DNA from 3 places in the Pseudomonas sp. p50(2008) genome. Region 3 is predicted to be linked to each of the others. Evidence: predicted binding sites of a transcription regulator. Region 3 holds the regulator's gene; each other region holds the start of a gene.
What was found. Region 3 encodes sigma-54, which starts transcription at its own class of promoters, with help from an activator protein. Its sites were predicted from a motif close to ANTGGCATNNANNTTGCTNT; they were not measured.

Region 1: a site for sigma-54 is predicted at 1,600-1,619, ahead of glnK (P-II family nitrogen regulator). Genes of this name have one in related genera too.
Region 2: a site for sigma-54 is predicted at 4,233-4,252, ahead of H7698_RS21765 (pilin). Genes of this name have one in related genera too.

The regions. Positions count from the first base shown of each region.
Region 1 is NZ_JACMYF010000002.1:397,061-402,329, reverse strand. It holds gene H7698_RS06870 (ammonium transporter) at 1-1,016, opposite strand, end outside; gene glnK (P-II family nitrogen regulator) at 1,056-1,394, opposite strand; gene H7698_RS06860 (accessory factor UbiK family protein) at 1,812-2,072, shown strand; gene H7698_RS06855 (BRO-N domain-containing protein) at 2,454-2,981, shown strand; gene H7698_RS06850 (hypothetical protein) at 3,387-3,557, shown strand; gene H7698_RS06845 (YifB family Mg chelatase-like AAA ATPase) at 3,733-5,226, shown strand.
Region 2 is NZ_JACMYF010000008.1:40,522-45,790, reverse strand. It holds gene coaE (dephospho-CoA kinase) at 1-282, opposite strand, end outside; gene H7698_RS21780 (prepilin peptidase) at 279-1,151, opposite strand; gene H7698_RS21775 (type II secretion system F family protein) at 1,153-2,370, opposite strand; gene pilB (type IV-A pilus assembly ATPase PilB) at 2,373-4,073, opposite strand; gene H7698_RS21765 (pilin) at 4,299-4,700, shown strand; gene H7698_RS21760 (BON domain-containing protein) at 5,026-5,269, shown strand, end outside.
Region 3 is NZ_JACMYF010000003.1:554,484-559,752, forward strand. It holds gene H7698_RS11020 (KpsF/GutQ family sugar-phosphate isomerase) at 1-118, shown strand, start outside; gene H7698_RS11025 (KdsC family phosphatase) at 118-642, shown strand; gene lptC (LPS export ABC transporter periplasmic protein LptC) at 650-1,222, shown strand; gene lptA (lipopolysaccharide transport periplasmic protein LptA) at 1,209-1,757, shown strand; gene lptB (LPS export ABC transporter ATP-binding protein) at 1,757-2,482, shown strand; gene H7698_RS11045 (RNA polymerase factor sigma-54) at 2,666-4,159, shown strand; gene hpf (ribosome hibernation-promoting factor, HPF/YfiA family) at 4,233-4,541, shown strand; gene ptsN (PTS IIA-like nitrogen regulatory protein PtsN) at 4,554-5,018, shown strand; gene rapZ (RNase adapter RapZ) at 5,021-5,269, shown strand, end outside.

The DNA.
Region 1 (5,269 bases), on a different contig from region 3:
CAGAAGAAGCACACGACGCCCGCTGCCAGACCAATCACCAGTGCACCCATCGGGCCCACGGTGCCAGCGGCAGGGGTAATTGCAACCAGACCGGCCACAACACCCGATGCAATACCCAGAGCACTTGGTTTGCCGTGAGTAATCCACTCAGCGAACATCCAGCCCAATGCAGCGGCAGCGGTTGCGATCTGGGTGACCAGCATCGCCATACCTGCAGTGCCGTTTGCTGCAGCAGCAGAGCCGGCGTTGAAACCGAACCAGCCTACCCACAGCATTGCAGCACCCATCAGCGTGTAACCGAGGTTGTGCGGAGCCATTGGCGTGGTCGGGAAGCCTTTGCGCTTGCCCAGTACCAGGCAGCAAATCAGACCAGCCACACCGGCGTTGATGTGCACAACGGTGCCGCCAGCGAAGTCCAGCACGCCCCAGTCCCACATCAGGCCACCGTTACCGGACCAGACCATGTGCGCGATCGGCGCATAAACCAGGGTGAACCAGATGCCCATGAAGATCAGCATGGCGGAGAACTTCATCCGCTCGGCGAAAGCACCGACGATCAACGCAGGGGTAATGATGGCGAAGGTCATCTGGAAGGTGATGAACACCGCCTCAGGAAACAGTGCCGCAGGACCGGTCAGGCTCGATGGCGTGACACCGGCGAGGAACGCCTTGCCCATGCCGCCAAAGAACGAGTTGAAGTTGACGACGCCCTGCTCCATGCCGGTAGTGTCGAACGCAATGCTGTAGCCATAAATGACCCACAGAATGCTGATCAGACCGGTAATGGCGAAGCACTGCATCATCACGGAAAGAATGTTTTTGGACCGAACCATGCCACCGTAGAACAGCGCGAGGCCGGGAATGGTCATGAACAGCACGAGGGCTGTCGAGGTCAACATCCAGGCGGTGTCGCCGGAGTTGAGGACTGGGGCCGCCACTTCGTCTGCCGCCATAGCCAGGCTGGGCATTACGAGGGACAACAGGGCTCCTAGCCCTGCGAATTTACGCAGAGTCATATTGTTTTCTCCTGGGGCGTTGGGTTTGTGGCGGCTTTTTTAGATTGCGTCGGTATCGGTTTCGCCGGTACGGATGCGAATCGCCTGTTCCAGATTAACCACGAAGATCTTGCCGTCACCGATCTTGCCGGTGTTGGCTGCCTTGGTTATCGCTTCGATAACCCGATCAAGATCCTTGTCGTCAATGGCGACGTCGATCTTCACCTTTGGCAGGAAATCGACCACGTATTCCGCGCCGCGATACAGCTCGGTGTGACCCTTCTGCCGACCGAAGCCTTTGACTTCAGTAACGGTAATGCCCTGCACGCCGATCTCGGACAGCGACTCGCGCACGTCGTCCAGTTTGAACGGCTTGATGATGGCAGTGACTAGCTTCATGAAAACTCTCTCCCGAATTGGTGGACTTGCCCCAGGAAAACAAACCCGACTCAAGTCTAAGCGCAGTGCCTGGCTTTGTAACGCATCGTCGGCCTTACCTGCCCGTCCGACGCCAGTTAACCGCTCCTGACGAAACACTTCCCCGTTCCGCTCGGCGCACTGCATTCGTCACAGCGACTGCATCAGTGCATGGGTCACTAGGCACTAAGCAGAAAGCTTGCCATCTCCACAAAAACCACTGAATTCAATCCATTGGCCTCGACGACCGACCACTTCACCCGAATGGCCCGCTGTATACGCACAACAACGGTGCGCTGCCGTCCGTCCGCATGCGCGAAAAGCGTGCATCCCTGCCATCGAGATTGACTATAGACACTGCGTGATACACTGCCCGCCATTGTTTCCAGGACCTTTCCCATGCTCGCGCCTAAAGACTTCCTCGACGCCCTGACAGGCACCGCCTCCCGCCTCTTCAGCGGCGACACCCCGCTGCCGAAAAGCGAAATCGAAAGCCAGTTCAAGGCGTTGTTGCAGAGCGGCTTCAGCAAGCTGGACCTGGTGAGCCGGGAAGAGTTTGATAGTCAGATGGTCGTACTCGCACGCACCCGTGCACGGCTGGAAAGCCTTGAGGCGAAAGTCGCCGAGATGGAAGCGAAGCTAACCCCGCCAGCCGAATAAACGCTTCAAACCCTGTGGGAGCGGGCTTGCCCGCGATTGAAGGTCAGCACGACCTGTAGGAGCTGCCGCAGGCTGCGATCTTTTGATCTTGAAGCCTGCAAACATCCCGGCAACGTCCTACAAAATTCTCATCCGCCGTCCGATTGCGCCGCACAACTCCGGTTCCTAAGCTCACCCACTGCTGAATGTTCAGCACTGGGTTTGGCGACCTGGAAGTTTAAGGAGCGCGACGACCATCGACTCGAGTCATGGCGGTTGTGCGTGGGAGACCTTCGGGTCTGCCGGGTTCCTTTTGCTCCGGCTCGCCAACCCGCGCACAACTGCCACCCAATTGTTTGGCGACAATTACTGGCAGCCCTTTAGGCAAAAGGAGCTGTATCAATGAATTGCAATGACGATTATCTAACCCCGCACGTCTTCACCCGCCACAAACTCCACCTCCACGCCCTTCTACTCGAAAACCAACCCTGGTTCAGCGCCCGCGACTTGGGCCGCCTCATCCGCCTCTACATCGACGAGCGCACCCTTCGAAAACTCGACCCGGACCAACACCAATCCGCTCGAACGCTCATCCACGGCAGCCTGGAAAACACCCTGCTGATCAGCGAATCCGGCGTCTACGCACTGCTCGTCTACCACTACTGCCCCGAATACCGAAGCCTGCGCGAATGGCTCACCCACGACGTGGTGCCAGCACTCCGAGACGCAGAGCAACCGACCTCAACAGAACGCCCGCAACTAAGCCTGATCAATTGGCCGGGGATGTCATTGAGCCTGCTGCACTGGAACAACCAGCCGTGGATTCGATTACAAGACGTGCCGCACGTACTGCCTGATCGCACGGCACCAAGGCCGGCACTCCTTACGCCGTGGTGGAAGCGAGCTTCGCGGGCGCTGCAATCGTTTTGACACTCACTTTCAACGACTACGTTTTCCCGTAAAAGACGTAGTCCTTTTCCATAACCAAACCCAAGTTCACCCGCCACGCTCTGACGCCCTTCATTGATCTCGGCACGGTCCTACATTAGCCAACTCCTGCAACTGATTACGTGACCATACCTACGTCCGCTACCTTTTTTGGCTCGACCTTAATAGTACAAACGCGATGAGAAGAAAGGGAAAAGGCACAGAACTCCGCAATCAGATATTCAAGTCTGATGCTCGGTTGCGTTGAGATCGAGGTGCAAGAACCCGACCCGGGTGCCATCTCCTATTATCAAAAACTTGGAATCATTTTTGACAAGACCAACCGCCTTGTCATTTCTATAGACGACCAATAAGATCAATCTACTCATCCAGGCATGCGAGATGTCTATGAAACGTAAAAAGCAAAAAGCGAAGCCGCTAATGATTGCTGACTATCATGCCGAGGCGCTCCGTTTGGCCGGGAGCGTTTCTACCAGCCAACATCGCTTTTTCAAAGTAGCAGCAATGTATGGCAAAGAGCTTGAACCTGATGGCTTGCTGGCAGGTGCACGAGCCTGACCGTGATACCTAAATAAACCGCCGAGAGGCGGTTTTTTTTCGGATCCACATAGCTCACCAACAATCGCAACATCCTGCGAAAGTTTGACGCCTGCGCCAACAGGCTAAACCATCTACTCGCGACTACCCTTGAAAAGCCGCAGGAAGCGGTCCTCTGTCAGCTCAAGGAACGACCATGTCCCTCTCCATCGTCCACAGCCGTGCCCAGGTTGGCGTGGAAGCACCTGCCGTTACCGTCGAAGTCCACCTCGCCAATGGCTTGCCATCACTGACAATGGTCGGCTTGCCTGAGGCAGCGGTGAAGGAAAGCAAGGACCGTGTACGCAGCGCGATCATCAATTCAGGGCTGCAATTTCCGGCGCGGCGCATCACGCTGAATCTCGCGCCGGCGGATCTTCCCAAAGATGGCGGACGGTTTGATCTGGCGATTGCCTTGGGGATTCTTTCGGCCAGTGTCCAGGTGCCGGCGCTCACACTGGATGACATCGAGTGTCTGGGAGAGTTGGCGCTGTCGGGGGCAGTAAGGGCCGTGCGAGGCGTGCTACCGGCAGCACTGGCGGCGCGCAAGGCCGGTCGTTCGTTGATGGTGCCGCGGGCGAATGCCGAGGAGGCCTGTCTGGCGTCAGGGTTGAAGGTGATCGCGGTGGATCACCTGCTGGAAGCCGTTTCGCATTTCAATGGGCACCTGCCCATTGCGCCTTACGTTTCAGATGGCTTAATGCATGCCAGCAGGCCCTACCCGGATTTAAACGAGGTGCAGGGCCAAATGGCGGCCAAGCGTGCCTTGCTGATTGCCGCGGCGGGTGCGCATAACCTGTTATTCAGCGGACCTCCGGGGACGGGGAAGACGTTGCTCGCGAGCCGCCTGCCAGGCTTGCTGCCACCGCTGGCCGAGAGCGAAGCACTGGAAGTCGCGGCCATCAAGTCGGTGGTCAGTTGCGTCCCCTTGAGTCACTGGCCACAGCGCCCGTTCCGGCAGCCCCATCACTCGGCTTCCGGCCCTGCATTGGTCGGCGGCGGCTCGAAACCGCAACCCGGCGAAATCACCCTCGCCCATCACGGCGTACTGTTTCTGGACGAACTTCCCGAGTTTGATCGCAAAGTATTGGAAGTGCTGAGGGAGCCGCTGGAGTCGGGACATATCGTGATCTCCCGGGCCAAAGACCGGGTGAGGTTTCCGGCTCGCTTCCAATTGGTGGCGGCGATGAATCCTTGCCCCTGTGGATATCTTGGCGAGCCCACGGGCCGCTGCTCCTGCACGCCGGACATGATTCAACGCTATCGCAACAAATTGTCAGGCCCGCTGCTGGATCGTATCGACCTGCACCTGACCGTCGCCCGGGAAGCCACCGCGCTGAATCCAGCACCTAAACCAGGCGATGACACCGCAACGGCGGCCGCTCTGGTTGCCGAAGCTCGGGAGCGACAGCACAAGCGTCAGGGCTGCGCGAATGCGTTCCTCGATCTGCCGGGTTTGCGCGCTCACTGCACGTTATCCACAGCGGATGAACACTGGCTGGAATCTGCCTGCGAACGGCTGACATTGTCGCTGCGTTCGGCCCATCGGTTGTTGAAGGTAGCGCGCACGTTGGCGGACCTTGAGCAGGTCGATGAGATTACACGGGGGCATTTGGCGGAAGCGTTGCAGTATCGGCCGGCCACTCAGTAAATGCCGAAACCGAGTCGTCCCCATCGCGAGCAGGCTCACTCCC
Region 2 (5,269 bases), on a different contig from region 3:
CAGCAACGCTTCAAGCCACATGCGCTGCTCTGGCACTTCGAAGATCAGCTTGCGCAACGCCGCGCGATCCAGCTGCCCGTCAGCCTGTAAGACACCAGGGCCGAAGTGCTCGACGATTTTCGCCAGCGCCGGGCGACCGGGTTCCACCACCCAGCGCGCTGCGTGGTCGGCGTCCACCACGTGCACCCCAAGATCGATGAAGTGCTGTGCAGCCGCGCTTTTGCCGCTGCCGATGCCGCCGGTGAGGCCGAGTATCCAGGGTTTTTCCACAGGGGTATTCATTTCAAACCGACAAACTGCCAATAGAAGTCGGTTATTTGACCACCCCAGAGCAACGCAATCCAGCCGGCAATTGCCAGATAGGGGCCGAACGGGATCGGTGTGGAGGTTTTGGCATTGCGAAAACGCAGCAGGGTCACGCCGATGATGGCGCCCACGAAGGACGAAAGCAGCAGGGTCAGCGGCAGAATTTGCCAACCGCCCCAGGCGCCGAGCATCGCCAGCAGCTTGAAATCTCCGTAGCCCATACCGTCCTTGCCGGTGATCAGCTTGAATAGCCAGAACACCGACCACAACACCAGGTAGCCGGCGATCGCGCCCCACAGCGCCTCATGCAGCGGCACGAACAGGTCGAAACTGTTGACGATCAATCCCAGCCACAGCAACGGCAGCACCAGCACATCCGGCAACAGTTGATGTTCTGCATCGATGAGACTCATGGCCAACAGGCCCCATGTCAGCACCAGCACCAGGCAAGCCGGCCAGCCGAATCCGAAGTGCCAGGCAATAAACGCCGACAAAACACCGCAGGCCAACTCGGTCAATGGATAGCGCTTGCTGATCGACGCCGCGCAGTTTGAGCAACGTCCCCGCAGAAACACGTAACTGATGAGCGGAATGTTTTCCCAGGCTCGAATGCTGTGATCACAGTGCGGGCAATGGGAGTGGGGCAGCATCAGGTTGTAGGTCGGCTGCGGCGTATCCAGCGGTTGACCGAGTATGTCGTGAGCTTGCAGGCGCCAATCACGCTTAAGCATTTTCGGCAGGCGCCAGATCACCACATTCAGAAAGCTGCCCACCAGCAAACCGACCAGCAGGGCAAGCGCGACAAAAGCCATTGGGTACGCAGTAAGAATTTCATTCAAGGGCATGTCAGATCGCTGAGCCGAGTTGGAAAATAGGCAGGTACATGGCCACCACCAAGCCGCCGACGATAACCCCCAGCACCACCATGATGAACGGTTCCATCAGGCTGGTGAGGTTATCCACCATATTGTCGACTTCGGCTTCATAGAAACCGGCCACCTTGTCGAGCATGTCGTCCAGGGCGCCAGACTCCTCACCAATCGCTGTCATCTGGATCGCCATGTTTGGAAAAACGCCAGAGGTGCGCATGGCGAAGTTCAGCTGCATGCCCGTCGAAACGTCCTGCTTGATCCGCAATACCGCACGCTTGAACACGATATTGCCGGTCGCCCCGGCAACGGACTCCAAGGCTTCTACCAGTGGTACCCCCGCGGCGAAAGTGGTCGACAGCGTGCGGGCATAACGAGCGACGGCGGACTTGTACATCAAGGTGCCCACCAAGGGCAGCTTCAACAGCCACGTGTCCATCTGGTCGCGAAAAGCTTGAGAGGTTTTAAGCGCATGGCGTACACCGAAGATTGCAGCGATCAATAGCCCCAGTATGATCCACCACCACTCCTGCATGAACTCCGAGAGGCCGATGACCATGACGGTAAAGGCGGGCAATTCAGCGCCAAACCCCTTGAACACGGACTCAAACTGCGGCACCACTTTGACCAGCAGAATCCCCGTCACAATCAGCGCGATGAACACCACGAACAGCGGATAGGTCATGGCTTTCTTGATCTTGGCCTTGAGGGCTTCGCTTTTTTCCTTATAGGTCGCGACCCGTTCCAGAAGGGTATCCAGGGCGCCCGCCTGTTCGCCCGCGTCCACCAGGTTGCAGTACAGCTCATCGAAGTATTGGGGCTTTTTACGCAAGGCGGCAGCGAAGCTGTTACCCGCCGCGACTTCCTGTTTCACCTCGTCCACCAGTTTGCGCATGGCCGGATTCTCGAAGCCTTCGCCGATGATGTCGAACGATTGCAGCAGCGGCACGCCGGCTTTCATCATGGTCGCCATTTGCCGGGTGAACAGGGCGATGTCCTGGGCTTTGATACGTTTGCCCAGGTTGAGAATCGAGACAGACTTCTTGCGCACCTTGCCCGGGTTAATGCCTTGCTTGCGTAACTGAGCCTTGATCAGCGCCGGATTCTGACCGCTCAACTCGCCGGTCATTTTCGTGCCTTTCCTGTCGGTGCCTTCCCAGGCGTACACGCTGATTTTTACTGCTTTGACCGCCATGTTCAGTCCTTGGTGACCCGGTTGATTTCTTCAAGGCTGGTGATGCCTTGCATGGCCTTTTGCAGACCGGAAGTACGCAGATCATCGAAACCGTCCTTGCGCATCTGGATATCGATTTCCAGTGAATTGCCTTCGGCCATGATCAAGTGTTGAAGCGCCGGCGTGTTTTTCACCACTTCATAAATCCCGACCCGGCCTTTATAGCCGTTGTTACAGAGGTCGCATCCGACCGGTTCAAAGATCGTGAACGAGCCGATGCGTTCCTCGGGAAAGCCTTCCTTGAGCAATGCTTCGCGCGGAATATCGATGGGTTTCTTGCAGTGGCTGCACAATTTTCGCGCCAGGCGCTGAGCGATGATCAGGCTGACGGACGTCGCAATGTTGAAGCCCTGAACGCCCATGTTGTGCAGGCGGGTGAGGGTTTCCGCCGCACTGTTGGTGTGCAGGGTCGATAACACCAAATGCCCGGTCTGGGCCGCTTTGATGGCTATTTCAGCGGTTTCGAGGTCGCGGATTTCACCGACCATGATCACGTCCGGATCCTGCCGCAAGAATGAGCGCAAGGCCTGGGCAAAATCCAGGCCTTGCTTGGGATTGACGTTGACCTGGTTGACGCCTTCCATGTTGATTTCCACCGGGTCTTCGGCGGTGGAGATGTTGATGTCCACGGTGTTGAGAATGTTCAAGCCGGTGTAGAGCGATACGGTCTTGCCGGAACCCGTGGGGCCGGTGACCAGGATCATGCCCTGTGGCTGCCTCAGCGCGGCCATGTACAGGTCTTTTTGCGCGGGTTCGTAACCGAGCGCATCGATGCCCATTTGTGCGCTGGACGGATCAAGGATCCGGATCACCACTTTCTCGCCCCACAGGGTCGGCAGGGTATTGACCCGGAAGTCGATGGATTTGCTTTTGGACAGGCGCATTTTGATCCGCCCGTCCTGAGGCCGGCGTCGTTCGGAAATGTCGAGGCTGGCCATGACTTTCAACCGCGCGGCTATGCGACCGGCCAGTTGAATCGGCGGTTTGGCGACTTCGCGCAGCATGCCGTCGGTACGCATCCGTACGCGGTAGGTCTTTTCGTAAGGCTCGAAGTGCAGGTCGGAGGAGCCGCTTTTTATCGCGTCGAGCAGCATCTTGTGGACGAAGCGAACCACTGGCGCGTCATCGGCATCCTGTCCAGCGATCGCGTCCGCTTTGCCGTCGTCGGCTGAATCAATGTCCACGCCATCAAGGTCAACGTCGGCCATGTCTTCCAGGCCGGTGGAGTGGGTGTCGAAGAGTTTTTCGATGGCGTCGCTTAGCTTGTCATCCTCTACCAGAATGGCTTCGGTGGTCAGCCCGGTACTGAACTGGATGTCATTGATGACTTGATGGTTGGTCGGGTCGGAAACCCCCACGAACAACTTGTTACCGCGCCGCCAAAGGGGCAGGACCTGGTGTTGGCGCACGAGCTTTTCGCTGACCAGTCCTTTGGGCTGGGCTTCCTTGTCGAGGGCATTGAGGTCAAACAACGCCATGCCGAAATGCTCGGAAGCGATTTCGGCCACCTGCCGACTCTTCACCAGCCTGTTCTGCACCAGATGGCTGACCAGGGAGATGCGGTTGCGTTGGGCTTGCTGATACGCCTGTTGCGCGCTTTTGTCAGTCACCAGCTCGGCCAGGACCAATTGCTTGGCCAGGCCGCTAAGAGCGATGTCATTCATTGGGATACCGGACGCAGACAGTTCATGACTTATAGCCTAGTCAAGGGACGGAGCCAAACCAGCCGTGGTGAAGTGACAAAAAGTGTCAGATAGTGCGGTTTACGAGGGCCGATCAGGCAGATCATTTGCGCTTGCCCCCAGCGTGCAGGCGTTATGGAAATTGGCATGCGCTGTGCTGGGGTAAATTCAGATCATGAGATTCCGACTCATGCATGGAGCTTGTCTATGAATAACCAAAAAGGTTTTACCCTGATCGAGCTGTTGATCGTTGTGGCGATCATCGGGATCCTGGCGACGTTTGCCATTCCGGCTTATTCGAAATATCAGGCGCGGGCGAAGGTGACGGCGGGGGTGGCGGAGCTTTCGGCGCTTAAAGTGAATTATGAGGACAAGGTCAACTCAGGTACGGCTGCCCCTGCGGTTGCTGACATCACTTCGACGGCCACCACACAAAACTGCACAATTACAGTCGCTACAAGTCCGACTGGCATCGTCTGTACGCTTGTAGGAGCGCCCGCTCAAGTTTCTGCCGCGACCATTACCCTGACTCGTGATGCCACCAGCGGTTGGTCTTGCAAGACCAGCGCTGCGGCCGATTTCGCTCCAGCGGGTTGCCCTCATGGTTAATGGCAGCTGAATTTTTGTAGATGATAAAACCCCGCCTCGCGGGGTTTTTTTTGCGTTGTGTTTAGAGAAAGCGACGCTTCGTTCTCTAAAAAGTAAAAACTTCATAAATTCATGGCCTTAGGCCCACGCCAAAACCCGCAACTTGCATGTCCATTATTTCCAACTCATGCAAATTGCATGATTCCGAAAATCGGCCTGTTTGCTAACCTTTTGATTTATAACGAATATTTAGGTGTCTCAAAGTTGGCACAGCGTTCGCAATATACCCAGTAACCCTGCTGACAAGACACGCAGCAGACTTTCCAGAAAAACAGGAGTTACTCGTATGAAGAAGTTCGCTATCACTGCCGCTGCTGCTACCGCGCTGACCCTGACCATGGCCGGTTCCGCATTTGCACAAACTACCCAGGCTACCCAGTCACCAATGGTGCTGGCTGCTGGTGAAGTGACCGAAGCCAAAGAAGCTACTTCCGATACCTGGATCACTACCAAAGTCAAAGCTGACCTGGTTACCGAAAAAGGCATTCCTGGTACCGACATCAAAGTTGAAACCAACAAAGGCGTTGTTT
Region 3 (5,269 bases):
GGAAGCCCTGAAAATCATGGAAGACCATCGAATCAACGCCCTGGTGGTCGTGGACAAGGAGGACCGTCCGATCGGCGCCTTCAACCTCTCCGACCTGCTCCGCGCGGGAGTCATGTAATGAGTACCGATCTGCTGCAACGCGGCAAGAACATCAAGCTGGCGATCTTCGACGTCGATGGTGTCCTGACTGACGGACGCCTTTACTTCCTTGAAGATGGCAGCGAATTCAAAACCTTCAGCACCCTCGACGGCCAGGGCATCAAGATGTTGATGGCAGCCGGCGTTCAGACCGCTATCATCAGCGGTCGCAAGACTCCGGTGGTTGAGCGCCGGGCAAAAAATCTCGGCATTCCCCACCTCTACCAGGGTCGCGAAGACAAACTGGTGGTGCTTGACGAGCTTCTTGCCCAACTCGGCCTAAGCTATGAACAGGTCGCCTACCTCGGCGACGATCTGCCGGACCTGCCGGTGATACGCCGCGTAGGCCTGGGCATGGCAGTGGCCAATGCCGCCAGTTTCGTGCGCGAACATGCTGATGGCGTCACTCATGCCCGTGGTGGTGAAGGTGCCGCTCGCGAATTCTGCGAATTGATCCTGCGTGCCCAAGGCCGCCTTGATGCGGCGAACGCTGCATACCTGTGAGCCCATTATGCTGAGCAAAAAGTTTCGCAACATATTGGTGTTCGGTTGCATCGCGGCGATATTTGCCGCGGTCGGCTACTGGAACATCAGCCCGGAACGCTTCCTCGACAAGCCTCCGACCAATACAGAAGAAAGCCCTATCGATTGGTATGCGACCAACACTCACACGCTGCAATACCTCGAAGACGGCAAAGTGCAGTATGAAATGACCTCGGAGAAAGCCGAGCACGTGAAAGCCACGGACATTACTCTGGTTACCAAACCCGACCTGAACATGTACCGCGGTACAGATTTTCCATGGCACGTCACCAGCGAACGCGGTGAAGTGAACTCAGGCGGCACCGAAGTCGAACTGATTGACAACGTCCGCGTCAAACGCACCGACGAGAAGAATCGCGACACCTTGATCACCAGTACTCGCATGACGGTGTTCCCGCAGGAGCAATATGCGCAGACCGAGCAACCCGTTAGAATCGACGGCGCCGGTGGCGTCTCGACTGGTACGGGAATGAAAGCGTATTTGAAAGAAAGCAGGATACACCTGCTATCGAACGTAAGAGGACAGTATGAGGCTCGTTAAAACCCTCCCTATTTTGCTCAGTCTGGGCGCAGCACTGGGAAGCGTGAGCGCCTGGGCTCTGCCGAACGATCAGCAACAGCCAATTCGCATTCAGGCCGACGATGCCCAACTGGACGACAAGAACGGTGTTGCCACTTACACCGGCGACGTGATCATCACCCAAGGGTCGATGAAGGTTACCGGTAACAAGGTAACCATGACCCGCGCGCCGAATGGCGACATCGACGTGGTGACCTCGGTCGGCAACCTGGCTTACTTCGAGCAACTGCAAACCGCCGGCGATGCCAAACCCGTTCAGGGCTGGGGTGTGACCATCCAGTACCACGCCACGCAAAACCGCGTTGTACTGATCGACAAGGCCAAGGTCATCGACAAGGACAACAACGTCACTCAAGGCGAGAAAATCGTCTATGACACCGAGAAAAAGCTGGCGAGCGCTGGTCGCGCTACAGGTAGCAAGGTGACCGAGTCGCGTCCACGCATTGACATGGTGATTCAACCTAAAAAGAAAACCGACGAGCAGAAGGCCCAGTAATGGCAACTCTGAAAGCTCAGCATCTGGCCAAAGCCTACAAGAGCCGCCAGGTTGTGCGTGATGTCAGCCTGTCCATCGACAGCGGTCAGATCGTCGGTTTGCTCGGGCCCAACGGCGCCGGCAAGACCACCTGCTTTTATATGATTGTCGGCCTCGTGCAGGCCGATCAGGGCCGTGTACTGATCGATGACCTCGACGTCAGCCATCAGCCAATGCACGGCCGAGCCAAGGCCGGTATCGGCTATCTTCCGCAAGAGGCGTCGATCTTCCGCAAACTGTCGGTGGCCGATAACATCATGGCGATCCTCGAGACCCGCAAGGAACTCGACAAGGCGGGCCGCCGGAAGGAGCTCGAAAGCCTGCTTCAGGAATTTCACATCAGCCACATTCGCGACAACCTCGGCATGAGCCTGTCCGGCGGTGAACGTCGCCGCGTGGAGATTGCACGCGCGCTGGCCACCAACCCGAAATTCATCCTCCTCGACGAACCGTTCGCCGGCGTGGACCCGATTTCGGTGGGTGACATCAAGCAGATCATTTATCACCTCAAGGCCAAGGGCATCGGCGTCCTGATCACTGACCACAACGTCCGTGAAACCCTGGATATTTGCGAAACGGCGTATATCGTCAACGATGGCCAACTGATTGCCGAAGGCGACTCCGCCACGATCCTGGCCAACGACTTGGTCAAGGAAGTGTACCTGGGGCACGAGTTCCGCTTGTAAGCGCGGAAGTGCCTGGTCATTCGTCCGAGCGCTCGTACCGATAAAAAATCAACGTTTTTTTATTGTTACAGCGCTCTAGGCAAACGCTGCGGTTTCGGGCATATAATTTGCTTATGTTTGGCGCCTCGGCGCCCTGTAGTGGATGGCGCAAGCGCGCCGGCGAATAAGGTTTAAGCCCCTGCCATGAAACCATCGCTAGTCTTGAGAATGGGCCAGCAGCTGACGATGACACCTCAGCTGCAACAGGCCATCCGCCTTCTCCAATTGTCGACCCTGGACCTGCAACAGGAAATCCAGGAGGCTCTGGAGTCCAATCCGATGCTCGAACGCCAGGAAGAAGGCGACGACTTCGACAACGCCGATCCTTTGGCCGACAAAGCCGAACAGCAACCTAACGCCGATGTTTCGGAACCCTCCTACCAGGAAACCGCCCCTACGGTGGACAACCTCGAGGAAGGTGACTGGAACGAGCGCATCCCTAACGAATTGCCTGTTGATACCGCGTGGGAAGACGTCTACCAGACCAGCGCCAGCAGCCTGCCTAGCAACGATGACGACGAGTGGGATTTCACCACCCGCACATCCGCCGGCGAAAGCCTGCAAAGCCACTTGCTATGGCAACTGAACCTGGCACCGATGTCCGACACTGATCGCCTGATCGCCGTGACCCTGATCGATTGCATCAATAATCAGGGCTATCTGGACGAAACCCTCGAGGAAATTCTCGAAGCCTTCGACCCGGAACTGGACATCGAGCTCGATGAAATCGAAGCCGTCCTGCACCGCATCCAGCAATTCGAACCCGCCGGCATCGCCGCCCGTAACCTGGGTGAATGCCTGCTGTTGCAACTGCGCCAGTTGCCCGCCAAAACCCCTTGGCTCGCCGAAGCCAAGCGTTTGGTCACCGATTACATCGACCTGCTGGGCAGCCGTGATTACAGCCAGCTGATGCGCCGCATGAAGCTGAAGGAAGACGAACTGCGCCAGGTGATCGAACTGGTTCAGAGTCTTAATCCACGCCCGGGCTCGCAAATCGAATCCAGTGAAGCCGAATACGTCGTTCCTGATGTGATCGTGCGCAAGGACAACGAACGCTGGCTGGTCGAGCTCAACCAGGAATCGGTGCCTCGACTGCGGGTCAACGCCCAATACGCCGGCTTTGTTCGCCGCGCCGATACCAGCGCAGACAACACCTTCATGCGCAATCAGTTGCAGGAAGCTCGCTGGTTCATCAAGAGCCTGCAAAGCCGCAACGAAACGTTGATGAAAGTAGCCACCCAGATCGTCGAGCATCAGCGCGGTTTTCTGGAGTATGGCGACGAAGCCATGAAACCGCTGGTACTGCATGACATCGCTGAGGCGGTGGGCATGCACGAGTCGACGATTTCACGGGTAACCACGCAAAAATTCATGCATACCCCCCGGGGCATTTATGAACTGAAATATTTTTTCTCCAGCCACGTCAGCACTTCCGAAGGCGGCGAATGCTCTTCCACGGCGATCCGCGCGATCATCAAAAAACTGGTTGCCGCGGAAAATCAGAAAAAGCCGTTGAGTGACAGCAAGATCGCTGGTTTACTGGAGGCACAAGGCATTCAGGTGGCTCGCCGCACCGTCGCCAAGTACCGCGAATCCCTCGGGATCGCGCCTTCGAGCGAACGTAAGCGGTTGATGTAAGCCACGCCACAGCGTTCCAGTGGTAGATCATCTGATCTACCGCTTTATGCACTGGCAACGAAGGAGAAGCTGTATGCAAGTCAACATCAGTGGACACCAACTGGAAGTGACCGAACCCCTGCGCACCTATATCGGCGAAAAACTCGACCGGTTAGAGAGGCATTTCGACAAGATCACAAACGTGCAAGTCACGATGACTGTCGAGAAGCTGCTGCAGAAAATCGAAGCCACGCTGCATATCCCCGGCGGAGAAGTGGTCGCCAACGCAGAGCATTCAGACATGTATGCCGCCATCGACCTGCTGACCGACAAGCTGGATCGCCAACTCAAAAAGCATAAGGAAAAGACCCAGAGCCTCCTCCAGGGCGCAACCGGTCGTTAACACTCCCAACCCATGATCCGACTTGAAAGCATCCTGACCCCCGGCCGTTCCCTCGTGAACGTGCCGGGCGGCAGCAAAAAGAAAGCCCTCGAGCAAATTGCCAACCTAATCCACCGCGAAGTGCCGGATCTGGCCATGCAGGATGTCTTCGAGAGCCTGGTCGCCCGTGAAAAACTCGGTTCTACCGGTTTTGGCAACGGCATCGCGATCCCCCACTGCCGCCTCAAAGGCTGCGAAAGTCCAATCAGTGCATTGATGCACCTGGACGCCCCCATCGATTTCGACGCCATCGACGGCGCTCCGGTTGACCTGCTGTTTGTTCTGCTGGTCCCGCAAGCCGCCACCGATGCGCACCTGGAGCTACTTCGTCAGATCGCCAGCATGCTCGATCGCAAGGAAGTGCGCGAAAAACTGCGTAGTGCCTCGAGCAATGAAGCCTTGTATCAGGTTGTCCTGGACGAGCAGAACGGTCAGTAATCATGCGCTTGATCATTGTCAGTGGCCGTTCCGGCTCAGGTAAAAGTACCGCGCTCGATGTCCTTGAAGACAACGGTTACTACTGCATCGACAACTTGCCCGCAGGGCTTCTGCCTGAATTGGCCGAACGCGCACTGATTCACACGGAACTGGCGCAACCGCTGGTGGCCGTGTCCATCGACGCGCGTAACCTGCCGAGCCACCTGTCGCGGTTTCCAGAGCTGCTGGAAGAAGTCCGCAGCCGACACATC